DNA from 2 places in the Pirellula sp. SH-Sr6A genome. Region 2 is predicted to be linked to the other one. Evidence: riboswitches for the same ligand, from Rfam matches in the RefSeq annotation. Region 2 holds a riboswitch; the other holds the start of a gene.

Region 1 (4,655 bases), 100 kb from region 2:
CGTGTTAGCTGCAGCATCTCCAACCATTCAAGCTCCCCATGACGTTTTCGCACGGGGAGCATCGGAATCCTCCTAAGATCAGGTTATGTTAGCCTAATCAGCGGGAATTCCACTTTCTAGAGAGGCAAGACAGGTGTTGTGCCTGGAAGCTTCTCATGTCCTAAGGACCCAAATCGATTTCCGTTTACCGAATGCGATCATGGCGCGACGTATGTTCTTTGCCATTCCGGTCCAGCTGCAGACGAACCTGGAGTTATTCACGCTCCTTCGTTTCCGACATGTCATGTTTGTCAGATGTACGCACCTTGGAACGGAGGAGGTGGCTATGTACTTTTGGGTGATGGCAGCGTACGGTACGTTGCCACAACGATAAATCTTGATACGTGGGCTGCGATGAGCAGTTGTGGCAAGGGGGAGGTGTTTGCTCATGAGGATTAGTAATCGCGGTTCCATTCCATTATGGAGGCATAGTGTATTGCTGGTTATTGCTGCGATACTGCTCGGTGGGTGCAGTCAGCATCCGAAAGCAACCTCAAAAGAATCACTTGAGTTCATCAAGCAGGTTTATACCGCGTGCAACACGAAAAACCAAAAGCGACTCGCTGAATGTGTTGAGCGATTGGCGGAACTTGAGTCGGAAGGCAAGGTCAGTGGTGAAGAAATCACATCCTTCAAGAAGGTCCTTGAGATGGCGGGCGAAGGCGAGTGGGAGTCTGCGCAAACGATGGCATTGAGGTTCGCAAGCGATCAGGTTCGTTAGCTTTCTTCCTCAGAAATGAGTGATTGACTAGCGAGTTGGTTTTCGTATATTGATGTTGTTCAAGGTGATCTTGTTGGATGCCAACAAGGTGAACAGGGAACTCCGGTGCGTCTTCTTCCCGAAGGCAATTCCGGGACGGTCCGGCCGCTGTGTGCCACCCGTGATCTTAACTGATTGCAATCGTTGCTCCTTTCTTTGGAATGAGCCATTGTCCGCCTGACTCAAATCAGGGTTGAAACGGATGAGAAGGCTGTGAGCGAACGATACGGTGGTGAGTCAGAAGACCTACCTTGAGCTAGACGATGTCGTGCCTTCCTGGATTGAGGCAATCGTTGCAGTTGATCGATGCTGTTTGTCTCGTTGGGGTCGACGCCCCAATTGCCTTCTTCATTGATCTTCTGACCCGTTTATTCAAAGCCAGTAACAGCCATTCGTTGGCTAGTCCATTCGCTCAAAAGCCCCCGTGATCTGGTTGCATCAATTTGGTGCGGTCCGGATTCCGCTAGCGACTGCGCGCATGGAATGAAAGGCGTGCCATGATCCAAAAACACAAGACGCTTCTTTTAGCGTCCATCTTCGCAGTCGTTAGCATTCAAAGCGGTAGAGCAAAAGCTGATCTTGTTTTCTCAGGCCCCACTGAGACCACTCACGCGATCGATCCAGCCATTGCAGCCAATGACAGCCGATTTCGGGAGTGGGCAAATTTCATCGATCCAACTCGAACGTCATTCGCGCCCCGAGGCAGTTCGGTCATCAATCAGACAGGTGGATTCAACAGCCTCGGAGACCTAGACGCCACTCAAATCGCTAATGGTCTCTCACCAGGATTTCTAACAGTCACGTTCCCGACCGGAATCAGGAACGGTCTGGGGCACGACTTCGCAGTATTCGAAAACGGCTTTACCTTTGGCACTAACTCGAATGGTATTCCAGGCTTGTTCGCCGAGTTCGCCTACGTCGATGTTTCAACTAACGGCATTGACTTCGCAAGGTTCAGTAGCATCAGTCGAAACACGGGTCCGATCCAAGGGAGCGGAGCATTCGCTGGTTACGACGTCACGAACGTCTACAACCTGGCAGGCAAACATGCTGGAGGTTTCGGTACGCCGTTCGATCTCGCTGAATTGACCTCGCACACCCTGGTGTCTGGCGGTCTGCTCGACTTGAACAACATTCAATATGTCCGACTCTTTGACATACCAGGTAACGGAGCGTTCGTCGACAGCTTAGGCAATCCAATACGCGACAACTGGCTAACAACGGGATCAGGTGGTTTTGATTTCCGATTGGGCACTGGACTTGGCGTTGGAGTTATGAATGTCTCAGCAGTCCCAGAGCCATCGAGTCTAGCATTGCTCACCATTGCGGGCATGGGGGGCTTTGCCTTTCGTAGGCGTCGGCATTCTAGATCACGCGACACGGAAGGCAAAGCTACAGAAAGCGTATAGGGATCGTCATGGAGGGGTCAAATATGGTCCACCAAGTTGCATCGCCTTGCAATCGCCAGTGCCAACTATCGGAGATGGAAGTCTGCGTCGGTTGCGGTAGAGATCGATCGGAGATTGCACTCTGGTCATGCAGCGATGATTCGGTGAAGCAGCAAATTGTTGAGCGAGCTTTGGTCCGGCTTCGCCTTCTATGCTCGCGAGATCGCTCGGATGGCTTCACGCTTGTCGAGCTGCTTGTGACGATCGGCGTTATCGGGGTTCTTGTTGCTCTATTGCTGCCCGCAGTGCAAGCCGCCCGAGAGGCCGCTCGAAAGGTGCCTTGCAAGAATAACCTAAGGCAGGTCGGTATTGCACTTCATAACTATCACGACACGCACAAATCGTTGCCTACTGGATGCGTTGAATGGAGAGCGTGGAACGCTCCTCCGAACCGACGCCAATTCGCATGGTCTGCAATGCTACTGCCTTTTGTGGAGCAACTGAATCTTCATCAGCAGATCAATTGGAATAAGCCATTCGATGCGCCTGAGAACTCAAGCGTAGCCAAAACTGACTTGTCCATCTATTTGTGTCCGACGGAACCAGACCTCACACCCAATAAGGGCCAAATCAGCTACGGCGGCATCTTCGGTGAACTGATTGTTGATCGAGAGCAGGATGACGGGCTCTTTGTTAACGAACGAGCATTCCGTTTTAGCGACGTCATCGACGGTTTGAGCAATACGCTTGCCGTCTCAGAGGACGTTGGTGGACCAGACCGTCAGTGGATCAACGGTCGCAATATCTTTGCGGTCGCTCATGGCATCAACGACCCAACCGCTTGGGTTGGTGATAACGAAATCCGCAGTGCTCACGAAGGTGGCGCGATGTTTCTATTCGCGGATGCTCGAACGTTATTTGTTTCTGAATCAATCGATAAACAACTTCTTGGCAAGCTGATCACACGAGCCAAGCAAGAGGTTGTGGAATTGCCTTAACCATTTTTCCAACTTGGAGTACCAATATGCGTTTAGCCTTTGCAATGATACTCGTTGTGTCCCTGACGCAACTAGGTCGAGCGGACATTGTCGTCGATTTTGAGGGATTTCCGCTCAATGGATCTGGTGTTTTTAATGGCCCCACAAGCAATGCAATTTCCACACCTGGGCCCTTCGGTGGAAATGATCGAAATGGCACGTTCGCCGTCAGCGGTGTTGAATTCTTCAACAGCAACAATGATCTCTATGGCAGTTGGAGGGGTTTCGCAGTTTCCAATCACACTGACACCACGACCCCAGGTTTTTCGAATCAATACAGTTCCTTCGCTGGAACAGGTGCGAACGGCTCGTCTAAGTATGCGGTGGCATATGCCGACGGAGCATTCTTTAACTTGCCGTCCAGCACACTCTTGTCCTCTGTTTCACTGGCCAACACGACCTATGCAGCGTTGTCGATGCAGACCGGAGATAGCTTCGCCAAAAACTTTGGCGGAGTCTCTGGGAACGATCCCGATTTCTTTCGCGTCTCGCTCAGTGGATTCGACGGGCTAAACGGTACGGGCAATTCCATCGGTTCGGTTACGGTCAATCTTGCCGACTTCACTTTTGCGGATAATAGCCAGGATTTCATTCTATCGAATTGGTTAACTGTTGACCTTTCATCAATTGCGAACTCTCGATCTGTGTCATTGTCGTCCGCCTCGTCAGATGTCGGTGCCTTTGGCATTAATACACCGACCTACGTTGCATTCGACAACTTGACCATCACCGCCGTTCCTGAACCGTCGAGCTTTGCATTACTAGGCATCGCTGGAACTGGCATTGCTTTGTGGCGACGACGCCGATGCAAAGCAAATTCGCGAAGATTGTTAGAAGGACCAACGTCATGATTATTTCGAACCGAATTGCGGTCATTGCTACACTGATCGTGTTAGCTGTTCTCAGTCGCCTAATTCCGCATCCACCGAATTTTGCGGCGGTGGGAGCTGTCGGGCTATTTGCGGGCGCATCGCTGGGGAATCGTTGGTTATCGTTATTGATTCCGATTTGCGCCATGATCATTAGCGACGTTGCCATTGGATTTCAGTGGATCTGCATTGTCATTTACCTATCAATGGCTCTGTACGTCGTGGCTGGCTGGTGGGCGGGCCATCAAATCGACGCTAAGCGACTGATAGCCGCTTCGTTGGCGGCTTCGATTGGCTTTTTTGTCATTACGAATTTTGCGTGTTGGCTAACGATGTATGAGAGATCATGGGCCGGCTTTGCAAGCTGCTATGTCGCAGCCGTGCCATTTTTTCAAAACACGTTGTTATCGGATTTCGTGTTTGGTTTGGTTTTATTTGGGGCATTGCGTTTCGCAGAGTGGCGATTACCGGCCTTGCGACCGGTAGTTGCCAGTGAGGTGATCGCATGAGGTTTGTTTGACGTCAATTTAACACAGGAACTAAAGACATGGGTTGGACGGTC
Region 2 (4,655 bases):
CGCCCGCTTTGGCGTCCAAGGAATACCAGTCTCCAGGGGCCGCAGATCTCGCGTCCGATTCGGACAAGGCCCCTGAGACGCGGCAGGGTGGTTGGAGATGCTGGGCCGTCGCAGGGGAGCGAGTCTGAGTTACTTCCCCAAATTCGAGCACCGTTTGGCCATCACTAGGATTGCCTTTACTGGTTTTGCCTTCACTGGGATTCGAGACAGAGTGGTTCTCCGACGCGGCAGGTGGCAGAGGGGTGGTTGGATTGATCGGCTGGGATGGAGTGCTTGGTGAAACAAACTGATGCACCTTTCCGTCGATCGATGACGCGACGAATGTTTTGGCATCCTTCCAAAAGAGAGAGGTCGGAACATCGGTGATCCGTCCCGCTTCACCGAGTGGTTCGATAGTTGGCCACGTCCAAGCTTTGATCGAACGGTCTTCGCCAGCCGTCGCGATTCTGGTTCCGTCGGGAGAGAAGGCGACGGCGACCACAGCCGCTTCGTGGGCAAAGACCGAATGCAACATTGGGCTGACAGTGGGAGTGGTCAGAGATTGGATTTTCCAGACGCGGATACGCCGATCGGCACCAACCGCTAGTACCGAGTCCCCGGAGGGGGAAAAGCGAACAGCGTATTGTTCGGCTTCCCCCTGACCCATGGTATCGAGTCTTTCGCCGGAATCGACGCGCCAGAGTTTGATCGTTTCGTCAGCGCTCGCCGTCGCGATAACTTGTCCGGTGGGATCGAAGTCGACGTCGTAGACGGCTCCATTGTGGCCGGAGAAGGTTCGCACAAGCTCACCGGTGGCAACCGACCACAGGCGCACCGACTTGTCATACCCGGATGTCGCTAGCGACTGACCATCGGGGCTCCACGCGACGCCATAGATGGCATCCGAGTGACCTTCGATAGTTCGTCGATGGGTCAAGCTTCCATTTTGGAATTCTGCAATGGTGATTTGTCCTCCCAAGCCGGGGATGCCTGAGATGATTGCCACTTGCTTTCCGTCTTTGGCAAAACGCAGTTTGGTAATTCTCCCCGTGATGGGGAGAGACTGGCGTTCCATCCACTGGGATTTTTTGATGGCGACATGGTCTTGGTATCCCATGATCCAAGTATCGGAGGAGGCGGGAGCCATCGCGTAAAGGCCTGGCGGATTCGAAGCGGATGACGATCGAGGGAGATTCCAACGCTCGCGAAGAGAAAGGGATTTGGATTCGCCCAAAGCACCTTGATCGATCCAGTCGCGAAGGATTTGTTTCTCGACGTCCGTGGGTTGCGTTTCGTCGACGGGGGGCATGACAGGTTCCAATGAACCTTCGATCAGCTTCCAAAGTTTGGAATCGGCCGCGTTCTTGGGAACGATCAATCCCGCTGCCTTGTCCGACGATTGCAGGGCTTCGAGCGAGTGGAGTTGCACATCCGCTTCCGCATCGTCGTCGTTGTGGCATCCGCTGCAGTATTTGGTCAAGATCGGTTGGACTTGCCGGGAGTAATCGATGGTGGCAGCTGCCGACGGGGCAGGGGATTCCAGGCAGAAACCAACCGATGCACCAAAGTAAGCAAGCGTGAGGGCAGTGGCAAAGGAGAATCGCGTGGCAAGTCGTTTGGGTAGAACGGTAACCATAGATCGGTGGTGAAAAAGGAGGGAGTTCGGAAGCAAGTGGGAGCGCGGATTGCGGCGGGGCTGGGGGGCTAGACGCCAGTATACCACGGCGTGGGACGGGATTCTTTCCGTTGGCCAGGAAGGAATCAAATCGATTGACGGGTTGCTCGCGATTGTTTACACTTCGGGGGCTCTTGGTGGCAGATCGCTCGCAAGCGATTTTGCAAACAGGGAACTCCGGTGCGCTACGATTGATGTGGCAATTCCGGGACGGTCCGGCCGCTGTGTGCTGCCCGAAACGCGAATCGCGTTTCAAACCATCGCTCCTTCTTTGGAAGCGCCATTGCTCGAGATTGTTCGGGTGAGAAGGCAATGAGGGATGGTTGGCAGTGAGTCAGAAGACCTACTAAGAGCTAGACAGCTAAGTGCCCTCCAGGTTTGGGGCGGCTGTTGCAGCAGACTTCCTTTGCGGAACAACCCGCTGGTCCATTGTAATCCTTTAACGGCTCCAGTTCGTACTTCTTAAGTCAGGTACCTACCGTTCGATGCTGCGCGACGATTCGATCGTTCGCAGGTTGGGCTGGATGGGCATCTCGCTGTACGCATCGGGTCCATGGATGTATGCCGTCTCGTGAATAGCCCTGAACCCGCAGTGACTTCGTCCGTTTTCCCGACTCGCGTTCGACCGGTTCCGGCTGGTGCCGGCTCGAATGGTTTACGCCCTTCGGTGTCGTCCCCGTGCATTCGAGTGTGCGAGCTGAATGCCGAGGAGCAGTGTTTGGGGTGCGGTCGAACCCGCGCCGAGATCGGAGCTTGGAGTTTGGTTTCAGACCGCGTAAAGCAGTCGATCGTGGAGGCCAGTCGGGAGCGATTGGCAAGCTTGTTGAGCAATGGTGCCCATCGAAGCGGAGAAGGCCAGCCCGGCGGTGGAGCCAAGTCTGGATTTACGCTCGTTGAGTTATTGGTGGTGATTTCCATTATCGGCGTCTTGGTCGCATTGCTCTTGCCTGCCGTGCAAGCGGCGAGGGAGGCCGCGCGTCGGCTTCAGTGCGTCAACAACTTGAAGCAGATGGGGATCGGTTTCCATAACTACCACAGTCTTTACAACAGGTTTCCCTTTGGAGGGGCCGGTTCCGTGAGCGAGACTTCGGCCGCGATTCGTGCTCGTTGGAGGCCGAGTTGGGGGACGGTGTTGTTGCCTTTCATCGAGCAGCAAGCCATTTACGAGGAGATGGATCTTCGGCTCCCTTATATCGATCCTGTGAATCATGTGGCGGGTGCAAGGACTATCCCCATTTACCTTTGTCCGTCGGCGCCGAAGACGGTGATGGCACGTCCCAATGGAGATACGCCCAATTCGACGGTTCTCTTTGGGCGAACGGATTATGGCGGCAATTATGGAGAGCGCGGACTGCGATGCTACCCAAATTTGAATTGTCAAAACAACTATAGCGAGCAAGGAGATTTGTCTGGTGGTGGACGGGGCGTGCTTTTGTTCGGAAGCGAGCGTCAGATCGGATTGGTCGACATCACCGACGGGTCATCCAATACGGTCGTGTTGGGGGAGGCACCGGAGGGGCTGCATTCGATTTGGGTTGGGCACCGAAACCTCTTTGATCAAAGCACGCCGATCAACACCCGAACGGCGAACAGCTCCAGGTGGCCATCATGTCACACGGTGTTCAAGAGCCGGCAAGGTAACTTCTGCGATTTTGGTCAGGAGTTTCATAGCTATCACACCGGCGGTTCTCTTTTTCTGTTTGGGGATGGTTCTGCTCGCTTTGTCGAGGAGCAGACCGAACCGCAAGTACTCGCTGCCCTCCTTTCGCGTCGGGGTGGGGAAGTCGTGACCGACTAGTTTATTCTCGACCAAGCTAATCACCTGTGGATTTGTTGCGCCTTACTTCTCGGTCGCGACTTTCGGACCGAGTGCGCCTTTCCACGTTACTCGCATTGATCCCTATTCTCGTAAGGACTTACACCATGAAGATTTCCATTTCCATATTGTTGCTCGCGATCACTTTTATCTTGGCCCCTTCTTACGCGTTATCGCAGACCACGGTTACGTTCGATGAGTTTCAACTTTCCCCTAATAGTTATTACAACGGGTCGGATGGTGCGGGGGGGTGGAGCAGTCAAGGAGTTTCTTTTAGCAATTCGTACAACGCGAGTTGGGGAAGCTGGAGCGGTTGGTCGTATAGCAACGTAGTCGATACCACGACTGTAGGGTTCACCAACCAGTATGCGTCCTATGCAGGGGGCGGGGCCAATGGCGTAGGTGGCGTTGCGATCGGCCAGAACTATGCGATCGCCACGGGTTCGAGGGCCACGATCAATCTACCTACCATTTCACTTCTGCAATCTGTCGATATCACAAACTCCACTTACGCAGCGCTGTCGATGGCCAATGGCGATCAATTCGCGAAGAAGTTTGGGGGGGTGACTGGGAACGACTCCGATTGGTTCCAAGTCACCCTCAGGGGATATGACGGGCTCGATGCGACGGGGAATCAAACAGGATCGGTGACGGTGGATCTGGCCGACTATCGATTCGCGAACAACGCGCAAGACTATATTTTGGACGATTGGCGTACCATCGATTTGTCGATTCTATCCGGAGTCCGATCCGTCCGTTTAGAGTTTGCTTCCTCGGATGTTGGGTTGTATGGCATGAATACTCCCGCCTACGTCGCCATGGACAATCTGCGATTCAGCGCCGTACCCGAGCCAACCAGTTTTGCGCTTTGCGGTGCGATTGCGATCGCTGGATGGGGAGTTCGACGTTGGCGCACTGGGAAGCAGTGCGGCTCCGATGGTGATGCTACCTAACGAAGTTCACGTCCGCTTGAACATTTTATCGAGTTGCTCGCGTGAGAAAAACAGTGCGGTCGGTCGTCCGTGCGGGCAATGGTGGGTGTCGTGATAGAGGTGGCGTTGGGATAGGAGCGACGAAATCTCGTCGCTGGTAAGCCGGTCACCTGCCTTGATTGCCGCTTTGCAAGCCACCATGTTCATGAGTTCGTCGAGCAAGTTTCGGACGTCGGGTTTCTTTCCGCCGCTC

What was found. Region 2 has a riboswitch for cobalamin ahead of VN12_RS04810 (DUF1559 domain-containing protein). Riboswitches for the same ligand answer to the same signal wherever they lie in the genome.
Region 1: linked by a shared signal. The riboswitch ahead of VN12_RS05255 (PEP-CTERM sorting domain-containing protein) and the one ahead of VN12_RS04810 (DUF1559 domain-containing protein) in region 2 are both predicted to bind cobalamin.

Annotation. Positions count from the first base shown of each region.
Region 1 is NZ_CP011272.1:1,367,022-1,371,676, reverse strand. It holds gene VN12_RS26765 (H-X9-DG-CTERM domain-containing protein) at 295-438, shown strand; gene VN12_RS05260 (hypothetical protein) at 428-760, shown strand; cobalamin riboswitch at 806-1,068, shown strand; gene VN12_RS05255 (PEP-CTERM sorting domain-containing protein) at 1,297-2,208, shown strand; gene VN12_RS05250 (DUF1559 domain-containing protein) at 2,232-3,185, shown strand; gene VN12_RS05245 (DUF4465 domain-containing protein) at 3,212-4,075, shown strand; gene VN12_RS05240 (DUF6580 family putative transport protein) at 4,072-4,602, shown strand; gene VN12_RS05235 (ribonucleoside-diphosphate reductase subunit alpha) at 4,641-4,655, shown strand, end outside.
Region 2 is NZ_CP011272.1:1,263,163-1,267,817, reverse strand. It holds gene VN12_RS04815 (c-type cytochrome domain-containing protein) at 1-1,615, opposite strand, end outside; cobalamin riboswitch at 1,773-2,020, shown strand; gene VN12_RS04810 (DUF1559 domain-containing protein) at 2,226-3,452, shown strand; gene VN12_RS04805 (DUF4465 domain-containing protein) at 3,578-4,423, shown strand; gene mutL (DNA mismatch repair endonuclease MutL) at 4,430-4,655, opposite strand, start outside.